Regions from separate parts of the Paenibacillus sp. 01T442 genome, predicted to be linked through region 1. Evidence: riboswitches for the same ligand, from Rfam matches in the RefSeq annotation. Region 1 holds a riboswitch; each other region holds the start of a gene.
What was found. Region 1 has a riboswitch for cyclic di-AMP ahead of AC1DLM_RS14810 (stalk domain-containing protein). Riboswitches for the same ligand answer to the same signal wherever they lie in the genome.

Region 1 (6,067 bases):
AAATTGAAAACATCGATGAAGGGCCATGTCTACGAGTTTGGGAGTTTGAATGAAGTGTTCGGTAAGGCAAATGAAGAGCGCTCTGGTGATGACTTGGCAGGTGTCAGTGCCTCAGATCTCAAGGAAAGGATTGCAGCAAAGACCGTACTTGCAGATCTCCTCCTCACTGAGATTCGAAATCATTCGCTGCTGCCTGCTGAAGAAGATGAGGTATCGCGGTTGATTGAGGAAAGTATAGATGAAACTGTCTATGCTTCTATTAGCCAATGGTCAGTTGCGGAGCTGCGAGAATATATCCTGCGAACGGAAACAACGGGAGATGAGTTGCTTCGAATTTCGAAGGGACTCACGAGCGAGATGATTGCAGCTGTTGCCAAAATCATGTCGAACCTGGATCTCATTCAAGCAGCTTCGCGTATTGAAGTGCGGACAAGGTGTAATACGGAGATCGGGCATCGAGGTACATTGAGCAGCCGAGCACAGCCCAATCATCCGACCGATTCCTTGGAAGGGATGAAAGCTTCGCTATACGAGGCACTGAGCTATGGGATTGGGGATGCGGTTATTGGGATCAATCCCGTAACGGACCATCCACAGACGACCAAAGCGCTGCTAGAAGCGGCGAAGGAAGTCATGGAGACGTGGCGTATCCCGACGCAGAACTGTGTCTTAGCTCATGTGACGACACAGATGGAAGCGATCAAGCAGGGGGCCAGGGCTGATCTTATATTCCAGAGCTTGGCCGGTACGGAGAAAGGCAATCGCGCGTTTGGCATTCATAAGGCGCTTCTGGATGAAGCGGATGCCTTGATTCATAGAATGGGCAGTGCGGCGGGGCCGAATCGGTGGTATTTTGAAACGGGGCAGGGTTCGGAGCTATCTTCGGAAGCGCATCATGGCATAGACCAAGTGACGTTGGAAGCGAGATGCTACGGATTAGCTAGAATCTACAAGCCTTTTTTGGTTAATACGGTGGTAGGTTTTATCGGTCCAGAGTATTTGTACAATAGCAAGCAAGTTATACGTGCAGGCCTTGAGGATCATTTTATGGGCAAAATGCATGGTCTCCCGATGGGGGTTGATGTGTGCTATACCAATCATATGAATGCTGATCAAAATGATATGGATTCCTTAGCGGTCATGCTGGCTTCTGCTCATGTGAACTTCCTGATTGGCGTACCTATGGCGGATGACTGCATGCTCAATTACCAATCACTCAGCTACCACGATATTGCGACTTTACGCGAGTTGTTTGGGCGCGCGCCAGCACCAGAATTTCGAGATTGGCTGCAAGACATAGGCCTATGGTTGAACGGTACGCTAAGTCCGCTAGCAGGTGATTCTAGGCTATTCTGGCGAGGAGGTGGAAAGCGTGGATGAATTCGCTCGGATGAAAGCACTAACTCCGGCACGCATTGGCGTTTCTAGATCAGGTACACGTCCATTAACGAGTGAGTTACTGACTTTTCGATGGGATCATGCTAGCAGCGTGGATGCTGTGCACAATGAGGTGAGTTCTGCTCTCTTAGCAGAAATGAGGTGGCTCATCGTCGATTCTTGTGCAGAAACGAAGAATATGTATTTGAAGCGTCCTCATCTAGGGAGAGTATTGAAGCCCGAAAGCAAACAGGAGCTATTAGCGAAATGTCAGCTTAGGCCACAAGTGCAAATCGTAGTATCCGATGGGTTAAGTGCAAATAGCATCGAAGCGAATATGCGTGACCTGTATCCTGCCTTGCTGGATTCCTTGCGATTGCGAGGCTTAACAGCGGGAACGACAATCTATGTGAATCGCGGACGGGTAGGCTGTATGGATGCCATCGGAGATTTGTTAAATCCGGAATGTCTTGTGCTGCTTATCGGTGAGAGACCCGGTCTTGTGACTGCTGAGTCGTTAAGTGCGTACATGTGTTATAAGCCAAGAACGGGGGGAACGGATTCGGATCGGATGGTTATTTCGAACATTCATCGCGGTGGAACACCTGCCATGGAAGCGGGGGCGTATATTGGGGGAATGCTGGAAGAAATCTTGAAGCAGCGAACGAGTGGCATCGAATTCAAATGAAAAAGCCCGGCTGCTGAAGCCTCGTAATGAGAAGCTTCAGCAGCTGGGTTTATTTTCGCAGGCGGAAGATGGTCCTAGTAGAAAGTAGCAAGAATGATGACCAACAGTACATAAAGTACAAGAACTAAACCTGCGGAACTTCCGTATCCTGGCGTTCCACAACCAACTGCAGCTGACATAGTATCCCCTCCGGTTTTGAATGTGGGTTAAACACTATATAACATATGTGGGTGGGAACCCTGTTGATTGGACATATGCCCTTATTGAGTGGAACATTCAACTACAAAAAGAGCTGCCCTTGTATGACTCTTAGGGCAGCTCTCTCCATGCATTTAATTGGGAATTTGATACACTTTAATCTTCTGGAAGCCAAAGCTTTGTAATGATTTCCTTGAGCCTGGAATAAAGATGTCCATGCGATTTCCTTTAATGGATCCGCCCGTATCTGTTGCGTAGACGTACATGCCGCCTTTAGGAAGCCCGCTAAACGAATAGCCTTCAATATAAAGCTTCGTGCCAAGTGGAATGACGGAAGGATCAACAGCAACTGTGCCAATTGCTAGTGGGTTGCCCATGTAATCAATGGCTCCATACCCGCCATTTTCAGAAGGATCTGCCGAATAAGCTGTAGATTCGAATACTTGATAATCAGGTGCATGTTGCTCTCCATCTTTACTTAAGATAGCTAGATTACTGCTTGCATCCCACTGTACAGGTACGCCTGCGGTTGTGGAAAGGAAGCGAAGAGGTACATATACACGTCCATTTTGATACTGAGAAGCTCCGTCTAAGATGACCGTTGCATCATCAACGTTAGCTTCTTTTTGCCCTGAAACKAAGGTAATCGTATGATTGTCGTTATTTAGTGTTACCTTAATCTGATTGCCATCTTTCTGCCAGTTGACCGTATATCCGAGCTTCTCCGTTACAAATCGAAGCGGGACTTGGGTGGTGTGGTTGCCATCCAGAAATGGCTGTGCATCAGGAAAATGGATCAGTTCATCATTGACTTGCACTTTCACGGCCATTTCAGCTGCTTGAGCTGTAAATGGGGAAAGAAAGCCTCCAGCCAATACTGCTAGTGAGGCAGCTAGGCTAGTTAACCCTTTGGTAAGCTTATTCAATTGGTAATCCTCCTTCTTGAGCCTTCGAGGTTAGTTGACGGGTTCGGGAAGAAGGTTCTCCCTAGTCTGCTCCAAGCTGAAGCAAATATTCACCCCAAGTATTTCGTCCCCCGTACCAGTGCCTGCATATATGCACTAGACTCGGCTTCAAATATTTTAGCATCACTGGCATGCTTGGGCAACGACCAAAATATGGTTATGCCCATTTATACTAGACTTAGGTCTAGGTTCAAAAACAGTCGATAGTCGGTTTTAGAACCTCAGAAATTGAGCTACCATAAGAGTATGATGATGGATGAGGGGCGATTGTACATGAATAATAATAAGAATCGGGAAATGGATCCTACTAATATATTTGACCGTATTGGCAAAATGGCTGAAACCGTCTGGCACGAGACGATCGGCAAAACGAATCCAGCCACTTCTGACGACGGTAGCCAGATCGCACAGCTTGAGGAACGCTATGAGGAAGCGCTGCAAGCAACGATTGCCTTGCGCAGTAACATCGCGCGAGCGGAAGAGATGGCGAAGCTGCGCGGTGAGCAGGCCGAGCTTGCGATGCGCGCTGGCGAAGAAGATCTAGCGCGGCTTGCCCTGCAAGAGAAGCTGAACGAGGAAGCCGCGAGCGAGCACTACCGCGCGCAGTACGCGAGCAGCCAGGACTTGTGCCTGGCGCTCGCAGAGGAACTGCGCGGGCTGCGTGCGGGACACGCAGCCGAGGATGAGCAGCCGCGCGGCGGGCTGCACGGCAAAGAGGCTCGCGACACATGGCGCGAGCTGGAGGTCACCGGCCGCGAGCTCGGCCGGGAGGCGTTGCAGGGGCTACGCGTAGCGGGCCGCCTGTCGAAGGAGACGCTGAAGGAAGCCGGTGGCAACCTTCAACACGAACTGCGCGCGCTGCGCAGCAAGCTGCAGCATGAGTGGCAGCAGGAGCAGCGTTCTCGCGGTGAGCGAGACCCGCACGACAGCAAATAGTCATGGACGGTGACCTCCACGAAAGCAAAGCCTTGATCTATAAGGATTTGCATCTTGGAGGTCGTCKATTCTTATGGTATGCTAGGAATCGTATGAACGAAAGAGAAATGGCAGCCAGAGGAGGTGCATCGATGGGAGAGGAAACGAAAAATAACCGCAGCCGGAATACAGCGCTTTTGCTGATTGGAGCCGGTATTTTTTTGCTTCTGGAACATACCATAGGCTTTTTTCCCGTTATGGCCGTAATCCTTATTTTGCTGGGCATTCATCGTGTTCGTTCACGCAAAGAGCGCAAGGGCTATGTGCTGATGGGGATTGGTGCCGTCATATTATTCGGTGATCATCTTACCATTGTCATTTCGGTTGTGTTGATTTCATTAGGTTTATTTTTCATTCGATCCAAGCAGATTCATAAAGATGATACGTATACCCAAAAGCAGAAGATTGTTGATAGCCTTCGCCTAGGCCGAGAACCATGGATTCAACGGAATTCCTCGACGTGGTACTTGGTGGGAGAAACGTATATGGATCTTTCCATGGCAATTCTCGAGCAAAAAGAAACGACAGTTATCCTACAAGGTGTTGTAGGAGATATTGATATAAAGGTGCCTGACGATATCGGCGTTTCCGTCACAGCTTCCGTCATGCTGGGTCAGCTTCAAATCGCGGAAGAAAAAGAGTCAGGTGTGATGAACAAAGTCGTTTGGCAATCGCAGAATTATGGGCATTGTGACCATCGGGTGAAACTCATACTTTCTTTCATCGTAGGAGATATAAAGGTCAAAGTATTGTAACTTTCTTTAAATAGTAGAAAATATAGTCTCATATATACATGGGCTATATTTTAGATAAACGAGACCGTTTTTAGAGGACGGTGTAGTCGTTTATTTCAAGGGGGTACTTCACCAAGTGGACGGCTACAAACGACGATTAACGAACATGATCTGGCGCAGCATGGGGGAAGCCATCCTATTTAGCTTCGCCGTTTTCGGAGCTATGCTGTATTTTCTGAATTCAAGTCATTTGATTGAGCCCTTTACCAGTTGGCAGCAGGGAGTCAAGTTCTCGTTCATGGCTTTGTTGATTCTGGGTGTAATTGGGGCGGTATTCGGTTACTGGAACAGTTCTAAGGTGACACGCAGACTTGAGCCCATGATGGAGACGATGATTTTATTAGAAAAAGGGACATTTGCCCGAGAAGGCTTTCAAAACGGGGATGACGATGAGATTGGACGCTTAGGCGAACAACTCAGCCGTATTATGAAGCGATGGGAAGAGCAAGTGACCTCCCTTCAACGGCTGTCGAATAGCAATGCTGAGCTTACCGAGAAAGCCAAGCTTTCCGCGGTTATTGAAGAGCGTCAGCGCTTGGCGCGTGAGCTGCATGATGCGGTAAGTCAGCAATTGTTTGCTATATCCATGACAGCTACGGCTGTTGGACGGACACTGGATAAAGATTTTGAGAAAGCGAAGCGGCAGATTCATCTGATTGAAGAGATGGCTTCCGTCGCTCAATCCGAAATGAGAGCCTTGTTGCTGCATCTGAGACCGATCCATCTCGAAGGAAAACGACTGTCGGAGGGACTCGTTGAGCTCTTGAAGGAGCTAGCGGCCAAGGTTCCAATGGCGATCAGCTGGGATATGGATGAGGAAATCCGCTTGAACAAAGGGATCGAGGATCATTTATTCCGAATTGTGCAAGAGGCGCTTTCGAATGCCCTGCGTCACTCTAAGGCGAATAAGCTGGAAGTGAAGCTGCTGCATCGTTCTGACGGTATCCGGTTAGTGATCCGCGATGACGGTGTTGGTTTTGAGCTGGATGCGAAGAAGCTGACTTCTTATGGCATCGTGTCCATGAAGGAACGCGTGAACGAAATCGGCGGTTCAGTGGATATTATTACAG
Region 2 (6,067 bases), on a different contig from region 1:
TTCAACGAAGCCAGAACTCGTTGTTTTTGAACCTATCTCCTATGTAAGTATTGTTGGCAAAGGAGATCCCAACGGTACCATCTTCGCTAACGCTACAGAAGCGCTGTATACGGTCGCCTACGGCGTTAAAGGGCATTACAAGAAGCTGGAGAATGATTTCACAGTAGCGAAGCTGGAAGGGCAATGGTGGGTAGATGGGGATCCCCGAACGGCCTTGGAAGTACCGAGGGAAGAATGGCATTGGAAGTTATTGATTCGCATGCCAACGTATGTGGCGGGTGAGGTTGTGGAAGAAGCACGAACAGCTGCAATGGTAAAGAAAAAGGAACTGAAGCTAATAGCTAATGTAGGCTATGAATCCTTGAACGAGGGAACCTGTGTCCAGATGCTGCACGTTGGACCATATGCGACTGAACCGGAAACACTTTCTCAAATGTATCCATATATAGAGCAGAACCAGCTAAGGATCTGTGGTCTTCATCATGAGATCTACTTATCGGATCCGAGGAAGATAGAGCCTGCCAAAATGAGAACGATTTTGAGATATCCTGTTGAAGCGGTAAAAGTGGTGATGGGGTGAATTTTGCTGTAAAATAGAACATAATGTCGAGCAGCCAACCATGGGGAGGGATAGCGGGTGCGAATACGTAGCATATCTAGGTTTGGACGAGCTATTGGCGTACTTATCATCATCGTCGGGTTCATGTATCGAACACCCGCTGCCCACGCTTCTTGGTTGGATCGGGTAAAAGAAATCTATCAATTGCCAAGCAATGTAGAACAAATCCAGAAGGATTATGAGGCTACGAAGCAGCAATTAGAAGAGCAGAAGGACAAGTTGTCGGAAGCCGTCAGGCAGTCTCAAGAAATCGAGGATCGTCTCCTCAGTCAGAATGAGGCACTTAAGAAGGACAACGAGCAGTTACAAGAACGGCTGAAGGCGATGGAACAAGTTGCGCTAGATAAGGATAAACGAAATCGCAAAATAACCTACATGGTGATTACGGCTGCCGCGTTGGTTGTAGGCTATTTCTTGCTTGGACGTGTGTTTCGCTTCTTCGTTTGGCAGAGAAGGAAGCGTGGAATGCGCTAACAGCATTGGTGAGGAGGTTGTGTGGTTTGGAGATCATCTATGAAAATGCAAGCTCACAAGCTAGGATGGCTACACTGCAGCTTCTAAAGGGAGAGGCTGTGCATGTACTGCATCCCAACCAAATTGTTGCATTTCAGGGAAGGCCTGAGCAGCGTGAAGATGCACTGATGAAGCTTCCTAGCATGTATAGGAAGAAGCGGTTGATCCAATCACGCATACTCGGTCCTGGGCGTGTGTTAATGGGATTGCCAGAAGCGTATAGTTTGGCTGTCGTGCCTTTGGAAGCCGAAGATGATCTATTGTTTGAATTTCGACATGTGCTGTTCTATACGGAAGGTGTGACCTTTACAACGCATCTACAGAGTGTGAAGAACACGTTGATCACGCAAGATTTAGTTAAAATGCAGTTTCACGGTCCCGGCAGTCTAGGTTTGCTAACAGCTGGCCCTATACATCACATGGCCCTGGATGCTGTGGAGCCTTTGTATGTTGATGTGAGTTGCCTTGTTGCCTATCCGCGGCAAGCTAAGCTGCGCCTCTGTGTATACGGCAACACTCTGGCAAGTCAGCATATGAATTATCACTGGGAGATTACGGGGCATGGGCATGTGCTTATGCAGCCTTGTAAGCCAGATCCCAAGTTGGACGAGCATATGAAATCGGATAGCTTACTGCGCCGCATAGCACGGGAAGTGCTGCCATTTGGGGGCGTTTTCATAAAATAATAAAAAATAGTTGCATTTGTTTTGAATACCTGATATATTATTCCTTGTCGCCTCAGAGAATCACTTGATGAGCGAAAGAGAAATTACACCGTGCGGAAGTGGCTCAGCGGTAGAGCATCGCCTTGCCAAGGCGAGGGTCGCGGGTTCGATCCCCGTCTTCCGCTCCAATATTTGCGCCCTTAGCTCAGCTGGATAGAGTATTTGACTACGAATCAAAAGGTCGGGAGTTCGAATCTCTCAGGGCGCGCCATTTACACTTTATATTCACTACGGGACGTAGCTCAGCTTGGTAGAGCACCTGCTTTGGGAGCAGGGGGTCGCATGTTCAAATCGTGTCGTCCCGACCATTTTAGATTTTTTATATGCGGGCGTAGTTTAATGGTAGAACTTCAGCCTTCCAAGCTGATCGCGCGGGTTCGATTCCCGCCGCCCGCTTACAGAAGAAAGAGACCACCTTCGGGTGGTCTTTTTCTTCATTATTAGGGAATTGAACCCTTTAGGGCTCGATGAGTAATAAACCTACTTCCCGCAATTTAACTGGATTTTCTCCATCTATTTGAAGCGTATTTCTCGAATTCGAAAGTTTAACTGTATTCCTGTAGTTAAATTCCTTCGATTTGGTCGATTCTTCAAATTTCATATAAATTAAATGTACTTTCTCCATGTAATCACGAAAATACGTCAGATTCGAGTAAATTAGCTGTAGTTTATACATCTAAACACGAATCGGGAGTCTTCTTGCGTTCGCAGAAGAACCGACAGATTCATCGACATAGAGCATCGATGTTCCGTTTCATATTCATATTTTCCAATAGTCATACACGTGTATCTAGGTTAAAATGGGAAAAACATGCAAAGGGGACTTACCGAAATGAACGCTATTGAAAATCGTATTCAGGGGTTACACCAGTATCAATCGCAGTTAACGGCGCCTGCTGATCTGGCTGCATTCTGGGAGCGTGCATATACGGAAGCTACGCAAGATGCATCCTATACAAGAGAGCCGGTAGCATCACCTTTTATACAAGCGGAAGTGAATAAGATCGTCTTGCAGGGTGCTGCGGAAACACCGATTCATGCTTGGTTGTTACTGCCTAATGCTGAGAGCAAGTCTAAGAAGGTACCTTGTATTGTTACATTCCCAGGCTATACGGGCTCCAAGGGAAGACCCGAGGATCATGCTGCTTGGTTGCTTATGGGGTATGCGGTACTTGCGGTTGATGTACGCGGGCAAGGCGGCGAAAGCGGTAACCTGCTGCCACAGGAGACTGGCATGACGAGGGGCTGGATTACACAGGGGATTCTCGACGCGGAGACGAGCTACTATCGTGCAGTTGCGATCGATTCCTTGCGTGCTGTACACTGCGCGTTAGAGCAACCAGAAATCGACAGTGAGCGGGTATTCGTATACGGCGGAAGCCAGGGCGGAGGGCTTGCCCTACTCGTAACCGCGCTTGAGAAGCGTATTCGGTCAACCGTTGCCCATGTACCGAATCTATGCCACATGGATTTGGGCTTGTTGCAATCGGTCAGCTCACTTAGTGAGGCAGCGGAATTCGTTACCCGGTTCCCAGAATATCTGCCAGATGTACTGCGAACAGTTTCCTATTTCGATATCGTGAATTTGGGCGATCGAATTGAGCAGCCTGTTCACGTTACGGTAGGATTGAAGGATACGTGCTGCTTGCCAGAAGCGATTTTCGCTGCGTATAACCGAATCGAATCAGCACACAAATCGATTGAAGTGTACCCCTTCATGGGGCACGCGACACCTCCTGGCTCTCATGCAGCGGCACATGCCTTTTTCTCAAAATGGTAAGGTCTGAAGTAAGAGGCTTCACACTTGGATAACCTATTACTAACTTGAAGGGAGGTGCTGACAAATGGAAAAAGTGGATTCATTTGAAGAGGTATTCGAGCTGATGGAAGCCGCTTTTCCTGTAACGGAAATAAGGACGTATGAAGGTCAGCGAGCACTGTTATCTCATCCTAATTACAGCATCGATGTCGAGAGAGATGCTCAAGGGCAACTACTTGGCTTCTTGGCCAGTTGGAACTTTAGTACGTTTCGATTTGTGGAACATATCGCCGTCAACGCTGCCATAAGAGGCGGTGGGATTGGCAAGCAAATGCTGACGACGTATATGAGCCGTGCAAGTACCCCTATCGTACTTGAAGTCGAGCCTCCGACTGCCTCAGATGCTACGCGGAGAATTGAATTCTATAAGCGCTGCGGCTTCCATTTGAACCTATTTCCTTATGCACAGCCACCACTCAGAGAAGGTCAACTGAAATTGCCTCTCAACATCATGAGTTATCCTAGTCCGATGACAGAAAATGAATTTAATCCCTGTAAGCATATTCTATTTACCGAGGTGTATAAGCAGCTGCTCTGAAAAGAGTGGCTGTTTTTTTGTACTTTACATAGCAAAGGAAACACTTACCATCTCGCAAAAGTTGTCATCCTAAAACGAACTATGCTAGTCTAATATAGACAAAAAATGCCGAATCTCGGAGCATCGAAAGCTCTGGTACGGGGGACTTCTTTACTTGGGGTGAATGAATGCTCAGTTAGCCATAGGCTAATGGGGTGCGCTAGGGAAAACCTCTTCCCGAACCCGTCAACTAACCTCGGAGGCTTCAAGGAGGCACAACGTTTTGAAACTTTTTACCAAAAGCTTTATTTGTTCATGCGCTCTTGTAGGCGCAGCCTTTTTCCTGTTCGCCGCTCCATCCACGCATGCTGCTGCCCCAGACACCTCTTCGGTGAAGGTTCAAGTCAATGATGACTTGGTGCAGTTCCCGGAAGTACAGCCGTTTATTGATACGGAAGGTACACTTCAGGTGCCACTACGTGTGTTGTCGGAGAAATTAGGTTATCAAGTGGGATGGGCGAAGCAAGGCGATGAAGTCGTCGTCACGCTTAAGAACAAAGAACAGGCGATTCAACTCACAACGGACGAAGAGCAAGCGATCGTGAACAGTAAGTTAGTTGAATTAGAGAGCAGTCCAACTTTGGTTAAAGGGAGTACCTATGTCCCTCTACGCTTTGTTACAGAGACGTTTGGATCTGCGATTGCGTGGAACGATGCGAATAAAATTGCCATCGTGGAAGAGGACGGCAAGACTCATAAGCCAGCCTGGATTGCACCGCCACCAGTAGCTCTAGCAGCCCCAGTGGCCAAGGTCGTTCAGTCATCCATTGCAGCTCAAATTATTCAAGCTGCAACGACGTTCAAAGGGACACCGTACCGATGGGGAGGAACTACACCTAAGGGCTTCGATTGCTCTGGATTCGTTCGTTATGTATACGAGGCCAAAGGTATCGAGCTGCCACGCACCTCCGTGCAAATGTACGATAATGCGGGGGCAAGAGTGACGGATTTGAAAGCGGGAGACCTCGTCTTCTTTGCTTCTGGTATCGTCAACCATGTAGGCATTTACATCGGAAATAATCAATTCATTTCCTCGACAACATCCGTTGGTGTAACGGTTGATAGTCTCGCTAGCTCCTATTGGGGCTCCAGATATGTAGGTGCCAAACGCGTGTTATAAAATAGCTGCAAAATCAAGTATAAGTACTGGTATAAGAGCGTATGTTCGCTATGACTTTCTATATGGAAAGCAAAGCGGCAGATGCTCTTTTTTTTGCGCGAATTTGTGCGATTTTTATCGAATTTTTGAGAATTATAGCCTATAATGAAACAATGGTTGGAAGAAAGTAGGTGGCGCGTGCGGCATGCAAGTCAGTGTCTGGAAAAGCTTGTTTCATAAAATTAAATTGTCGGGTCGAACAGATCGCATGTATAACGTGGAAACAGGTCCTGCCATACCAGAAGACATTCGGGTCGTGATTAAGCAATTTTTTCATTCGTATAACCATTTCAAAGGGGCTAGGCAATTCCAAACAGATACGTTCATTAAAGAAGTATTTTACGCAACAAAACAAGATCCGAGGGATCAGCGCTCCATAGATGAGATGGAAACTTATATTCAGAGCAAGAATGTGAACCGGTTACGACTGAAATCTTATGTGATTGATGAATATTTACGTGTTGGTGAGAAGGTATGTATGATCGGTGTGACGCGGGAGTTTAGCAATGCGCATCGCAATCGTGTGCTTTATTTTATCATTCAGGAAGATGGCATTTGGCGGTTCCATCATATCGTGAGATCACATCATGGCAAAATTCTTGAGAAATTTCAGGTGAAGGAACAGGTTGGATTTGTGGTTGGGGATGATAAGGTA
Region 3 (6,067 bases), on a different contig from region 1:
GAGTTTTTCCATCTAGATTAAAAAGTGGCCATAAACGAGAAAATTAGCTGTAGGAAATCCATCTAAAGTTGTATAGTCGTGCCAACGTGATCCTGAGAGGAAGCTGAGGAGAGGCTGAGGACAGGCCGAGGATACCCAAAGGAATGGCGATGCTACTTAAAACACATAAGCAAAAGTGTTCGCAATTCCATGCATACAACATAATTAATGTTAATATGGTACATATTATATGTTACAATGTAATAAAAAGGAGGCGGCTAACCATGGAGGACAAGCAAGACAAAACGAAACGACTCTCGGTTTATTTGCCTGAGAAAGTGAAATCCGAGTTAGAACAAATGGCGGATGCCACGGGCCTATCGATGACACAGCTGATCGTCATGGCGACGCAGGGGCTGCTTGCGAATTATGCTGCACAGGGTGGCGCGATTTTTGCGGATCTGCTGTCAGCGAGACATCGTATCCTGCACGAAGTGAAGGAGAAGCAGACGCTTCTGGACCAGGAGAAGCTGAGCATGCAAGCTTACTACGGCGCACGGGCAGAGGAGTATGAACGGATTTATCACCGCGAGGATGCGGAGTATCAACAAGAATTGGCCCTTCTGTCGGAGATCCTGAAGAAGCAGGTGGAGGGACGCTGTGTGCTGGAAATTGCCTGTGGCACAGGTTATTGGTCACACATTGCCGCAGAAACGGCGACACAGCTAGTAGGTGTAGACATTCGCCCAGAGGTACTGCGCATCGCGGAATCGAAGTCATGGCCGAAGGGGAATGCGTCTTTCAAGGAAGGAGATGCGTATGAGCTCTCCGGGATAAGTGGGGAGTTCGATTACGGGCTGGCCAACTTCTGGTTCTCGCATATTCCGCGGAATCGGATCGACAGCTTTTTACAAGGCTTCCATGAACGATTGGGCAGCGGAGCGCAGGTGTTCATTGCAGATAATATGTATGTGCCTGGCAGAGGCGGCGAGCTTATCACGCATGAGGAGAGCGAAGACACCTACAAAAGACGCGAGCTAGCCGACGGCTCCAAGCATGAAATACTTAAGAATTATTTTACTTACGAAGAGTTAAATGACATTTTTCGACCCTTGTCACAGCATTTGCGCATCTTTGTAGGGGGCAGCTTCTGGTATGTGAGCTATACAATCAAGTAGCCCAACACCGGGTTCATTTTTCACTAAAATAAGGTGGCCATAACCATGAGTATAATTTTGCCAACGTTGTCACGCAGATGAGTGGCGTGTAAGCGACCAATACTCCCTAGTGCCCTGACGTAAATTTCAGTCCGAGCACGCCGACCAGAATCAAGACCATAAACAAGATACGAACTAAGCTGATCGGTTCATCGAGAAAAAGAGTGCCAATGATAATCGCGCCTACAGCACCGATGCCAGTCCAGGCCGCATAGGCCGTTCCGATCGGAAGAGTTTTCGTTGCTGCAGCTAAGAAATAGAAACTAACGATCATGCCTAGAATCGTAACAATCGACGGGACTAGTCGCGTAAACCCATTGGAAAATTTCAATGAAATGGCCCATACGACCTCAAATACACCTGCAATAGCTAGAAATAACCATGCCATAATGAACACTCCTTCATGTGCGAATTTATGATTTACGATGTCAGTGCCACAAAATAAACAGAGAAAAGCCCGGGAATATCGCACTGTTGCGATAGACTCCCGGGCTTTTCTCCCTCCGTGACCACAGCATATTTGCTGTGTGTTTTCCCTTGGACCAGCCGGCAGTGAAACGCCGCGGAACCCTAGAAAACGACATGCCGTTATTATAGTCTGGCTAACATGTCATGTCAAGTTATCCATTTTGGCTGCGACCTAGTTAGCTTATCCTTATTCCTCTAGCGCTATGTTGTTCAATGCCAGATGCGCGCGGAACATATCCATGCCGTCTGGCTGCTCCTGTTCGGGTACCCACGTAGCGGTATCCCATATCTTCGAAAGTTTAAGTGCACGACTGCAGTGTACGAAACATTCCTGCACCTCGACGCCAACAGCGACGATCGGCGATTTCCCATTAAGCTGCATAGTCGCAAGGAGCTCTTCATCTCTCGTCAGCCAAGCGCGACCATTGACGCGGAGCACCATGTCGACGCCTGGAATGATGAATAAGAGACCCACCTGCGGGTTGTTTACTATATTTTGCATAGAATCTATTCGACGGTTTCCGAGTCTTTCTGGATAAATCAAGCGGTGATTATCGAGAACGCGAACGAAACCTGGGCCATCGCCACGGGGGGACACATCACACAATCCATCCGCACCTGATGTAGATAAGAAGAATAAAGGTGATTTGGCGATGAACGCTTGAGCATGTTCGTCAATTTGATTGATGACTTTATTTTGTACCGCAGGATGAGGCTCTCCAATATGATCTCTAATTTCATCAATGGATCGAACGATGCCGGGAAATGGGGGTGAAATATTGTCTTGTGTGTTGTCCATGCGTTCTTTTCCTTCCTGAGGCCAGAGGCCTTTGTTCAAAATACCAGCATGTATATGCGGAACATAAAAATTCGGCTGTTTTCTCCGTAAACACTTTGAGAAGTCCTCGAAGGACGTTGTAGACGTTTATTTTGATATTGTAGTATACGCCGATAACCTCGTTCAAATGAATGAAGCCCTGCAAGCTGCTCTTTCGAGCAAAGCTTAGCAGGGCTTCATTCTGTAGCGAGAACATTACTTGGATTCAGCAGTTAGTTGATTGTAGATATCATCCCACAGAACACGTCTGGCGGATACATATCGCTTCGCATAATAGGATTCGCTCAACTTATTCTTCACAACACCTTGATTGGTAGCGGAGTGAACGAATTCACCGTCTCCGAGGTACATACCTACATGAGAGATACCGCTGCCATCCGTGTTGAAAAATACAAGATCGCCCTTACGAAGATCTTTTTTGTCAACCCAGTAGCCTTCGCTGTTTTGCGATTTGGAGCTGTGTGGAAGGTCGATGCCGAACTCATCGAATAAGTAGGATGTGAAACCAGAGCAATCAAAGCCTTTGGTTGTCGTTCCTGCCCATTTGTAGGGAGTTCCTACGAGATCTTCGACTGCGTTGTCCATGGAGGACGATGCGAAAACGCTTCCTACACTTACACTCAAAAACAAAACAAGACTAAAAACAAGAGCAACTACTTTCTTCAACTGCTTGTCTCCTTCCGGTGCCTACGAGGTTAGCTGGAGGGTTCGGTTGAAGGTTCCCTATGATCCCTGTCTTGCAAGATCAATTCACCCGGAGTGGTTCCCCCGTTTCCCCATAAACTGAGGAATTCGGCATGAAAAATTTGGTTTTCTGATGCTAGTCCTTTTAATTCGTCATAAACAATGAAATTCCTCTTTTTTTGTTTAAAAAAAGGCGGAAAAATAGGCAAATAGTTCGGGAAATAGACAAAAAAAAGCCCCTTTCTCAAAGAGAAGGGGAGAGCGCGTAAGCTATTCACTGTTTTGCTGGATATTAGTTAGGTATTTTGGCTGAAAGCAGCTGATATTGGGAAGAAATGCCCCAAATTTGGAAAAAAATGTGGAAGAGGGGATACAATTGATAAATGATGAGGGCTACCAGTCCTGCCCATAGGTAAGTAGCCGTGACTGTGACCCCTGCCAAAAGTCCTGTGAACAGTAATAGGATGATGGCAAGTCCAATAATCGGCAGCGAATATCGAAAGAAAGAGATGATTGTCGATGTAATCCCCAGTTTGGCCGCGATGGCGAATTGCACATACATGAACAGCAACTGCAGGACAAAGCCATAGACCATTAAACTGAGCAGCCAAGGTAGAAGCTTGAGAACGATCTGCTCATAAGAGCCGCTATGTCCCAGCATATAGGCGGCTTTGGGAATAAGCCAGATGAGTGGGAATAGTGTAAGCGCGATGCGGATCAAATACACGAGCAGGAAGGGGAGCATGAGCTGCTTCATCCCGCGAAAGAAGCGATAGCCGGCATTCTGGTGAGGGTGAGTGAGCGAATAGTAGACACCGCTATTTAAGAGAGGCGTCAGCAGCATGCGCGCACATAAGAGTGCAGCAAGCCACCATAGATAGGAATAGCTGAGATCTGTTTTAATTAACTGAAACTGGCCCTCTGCTAGGAAAATCTGCAAGGCCTGCTTGGGTTGCTCAGCGCCAGGGAACCGATGCATGAGGGGGACAAGAACACCTTGTACGAGCTTATACAGGAGAATACCCCAACCCATCTGATATAGGAATAAAAAGATCGTGGCAAAGGGCTGCGCCATAGCTGCCCTGAAGCCTGCTTTGATATAGGTGGCCAACGAGGGTCCCTCCTTAACGTTTTCTTTAAAATATAAGAAAGTATAGTTGCAGTTTATACAATGCTTATATTTCTCCATAAACACTGTGATACGTCCTTGAGGGACGGTGTAGTCGTTTATTCTGGGAAACTAGCATCGTAAGCATACGCTCAGAGTTTGTCATGAGACGTAAGCCAAGTCCTTACCAGGCGACTGAGCCAAAAATGGCTTGCAGGAATTGAATAATGCCAAGATTCCACCGAATTTGAAGCTTCGTATTTAATTGCGTTTGATAAAAGTTGTTGATGTGCTTATTTTCGAGTATGAGCGTGTACTTGGGATCGATGCGCACCCAGTCGACAGGCGAGGTATGCGTTAATTTGAAATCGATGCTGCCTTCCTTGCCATCCCATGTTTTATCTAACAATGTGCCATCTGCGAAGTGGAACTGAATCGGCACTTCAGGTGAGTTGCCGCCAAACTTAACGATGCGGACTGTGCTTTCATAAGTCTCGGATCCCTTGTTGCCTTGAGGCTTTACATGGACACTTTCGACGGAGTAATCCATCATCAGATTGCCATAGACATATTGATTAAAGAAATCGTTCCAATCTGTTTTGCTGATCTCCTCCACGACCTGTTGGAAATCCTTCGTAGACGGATGTTTGAACTGCCACTTTTGGAAATAGGATTTCATGATACGATCCATCGTCTTGGTGCCGACTTGCTGCTCAATGGCTTTGAGTACGAGCTTGCCACGCGTGTACACATTTTCAGCATATTGATCATGCCCTGTGTAAGCCCATGCATTCTTCTGCAGTCCATTTGGTGAGGTGATATAACTGGATTCAACAGGTAAATTAGGTGCTTCGCCGTATTCGACTTCCATCACTTTATCTTCTGCATAAGAGGTGAAGCCTTCATCAAGCCATGCTTCCTCGAATTCATTGCTGGCTACAAGCCCATAGAAGAATTGGTGGCCGATCTCATGGACGACGACGCGTTCCAGTTCCAAGTCTGGATCTTTGTCGCTAGCTCCCCATGCGGTGACTAAGGTTGGATATTCCATGCCGCCAGCACCATTCCCGCCAGGAGGGGGGACGACGATGGAAAGGGTAGAGTACGGATACGTTCCGTACCACTGACTGTAACGGGAGAGTGCTTTTTTGGCCGCATACATGTAACGATCTTTTAAATCCTGATGATTAGGATCAAGATACAGTTTGATTTTGACTCCGGGAACCTGTGGGGCTGAGAAAGGCTCTTCCACATAGATGAAATGAGGAGAGGCTGACCAAGCGAAGTCATGCACATCCTCAGCATAGAATTGGTATGTCTTCGTGCCCTTGTCCGTCACAGCAGGTTTAACAGGAAATCCAGTCGCAGCCACAATATAATTTGCGGGCACCTGAATTTTCACATCGTACATGCCGAAATCCGCATAGAACTCGGAATTTCCGTGGTATTGATGGAGATCCCAGCCAGGTTCAGCCCGTCCCCTAGTTCCCTTGCGCTCATAAGCGGCAACCTTCGGGAACCATTGTCCAGCCATAACGAAGTCATCGACATACCCCATTCTGGCAAAAGCTGCAGGCAGCTTAACAAGGAATTCGGTATTGATGGTTACACGTTCACCAGGTCCAACAGGCTTGGATAACGGTATTTTGAGCAGCGTGTGGTCATCCTTATTGCCGTCATCCGGCTGAACGAATGACATCCGCTTGGTCAGATCATCACCTGTATCTGATTTCACGGAGAGCAGTTCCATACTGCCGCTACTCTCGTCTTTCG

Region 2: it holds a riboswitch for cyclic di-AMP, as region 1 does, so the genes downstream of both, AC1DLM_RS00105 (C40 family peptidase) here and AC1DLM_RS14810 (stalk domain-containing protein) in region 1, are expected to answer to the same signal.
Region 3: it holds a riboswitch for cyclic di-AMP, as region 1 does, so the genes downstream of both, AC1DLM_RS25195 (C40 family peptidase) here and AC1DLM_RS14810 (stalk domain-containing protein) in region 1, are expected to answer to the same signal.

The regions. Positions count from the first base shown of each region.
Region 1 is NZ_JBFTPF010000014.1:250,601-256,667, reverse strand. Features, by position in the region: gene AC1DLM_RS14825 (ethanolamine ammonia-lyase subunit EutB) at 1-1,380, shown strand, start outside; gene AC1DLM_RS14830 (ethanolamine ammonia-lyase reactivating factor EutA) at 1-1, shown strand, start outside; gene eutC (ethanolamine ammonia-lyase subunit EutC) at 1,373-2,065, shown strand; gene AC1DLM_RS14815 (YjcZ family sporulation protein) at 2,140-2,244, opposite strand; gene AC1DLM_RS14810 (stalk domain-containing protein) at 2,398-3,189, opposite strand; cyclic di-AMP (ydaO/yuaA leader) riboswitch at 3,194-3,346, opposite strand; gene AC1DLM_RS14805 (PspA/IM30 family protein) at 3,502-4,164, shown strand; gene liaF (cell wall-active antibiotics response protein LiaF) at 4,296-4,958, shown strand; gene AC1DLM_RS14795 (sensor histidine kinase) at 5,074-6,067, shown strand, end outside.
Region 2 is NZ_JBFTPF010000001.1:2,314-8,380, forward strand. Features, by position in the region: gene AC1DLM_RS00060 (GyrI-like domain-containing protein) at 1-580, shown strand, start outside; gene AC1DLM_RS00065 (SH3 domain-containing protein) at 638-1,093, shown strand; gene AC1DLM_RS00070 (AIM24 family protein) at 1,120-1,818, shown strand; tRNA gene AC1DLM_RS00075 (tRNA-Gly) at 1,911-1,985, shown strand; tRNA gene AC1DLM_RS00080 (tRNA-Arg) at 1,992-2,068, shown strand; tRNA gene AC1DLM_RS00085 (tRNA-Pro) at 2,089-2,165, shown strand; tRNA gene AC1DLM_RS00090 (tRNA-Gly) at 2,183-2,253, shown strand; gene AC1DLM_RS00095 (acetylxylan esterase) at 2,690-3,637, shown strand; gene AC1DLM_RS00100 (GNAT family N-acetyltransferase) at 3,702-4,214, shown strand; cyclic di-AMP (ydaO/yuaA leader) riboswitch at 4,311-4,473, shown strand; gene AC1DLM_RS00105 (C40 family peptidase) at 4,477-5,373, shown strand; gene AC1DLM_RS00110 (hypothetical protein) at 5,558-6,067, shown strand, end outside.
Region 3 is NZ_JBFTPF010000046.1:25,048-31,114, reverse strand. Features, by position in the region: gene AC1DLM_RS25210 (methyltransferase domain-containing protein) at 264-1,157, shown strand; gene sugE (quaternary ammonium compound efflux SMR transporter SugE) at 1,264-1,584, opposite strand; guanidine-I (ykkC/yxkD leader) riboswitch at 1,679-1,781, opposite strand; gene AC1DLM_RS25200 (MSMEG_1061 family FMN-dependent PPOX-type flavoprotein) at 1,852-2,463, opposite strand; gene AC1DLM_RS25195 (C40 family peptidase) at 2,698-3,168, opposite strand; cyclic di-AMP (ydaO/yuaA leader) riboswitch at 3,172-3,310, opposite strand; gene AC1DLM_RS25190 (hypothetical protein) at 3,479-4,297, opposite strand; gene AC1DLM_RS25185 (M1 family metallopeptidase) at 4,479-6,067, opposite strand, start outside.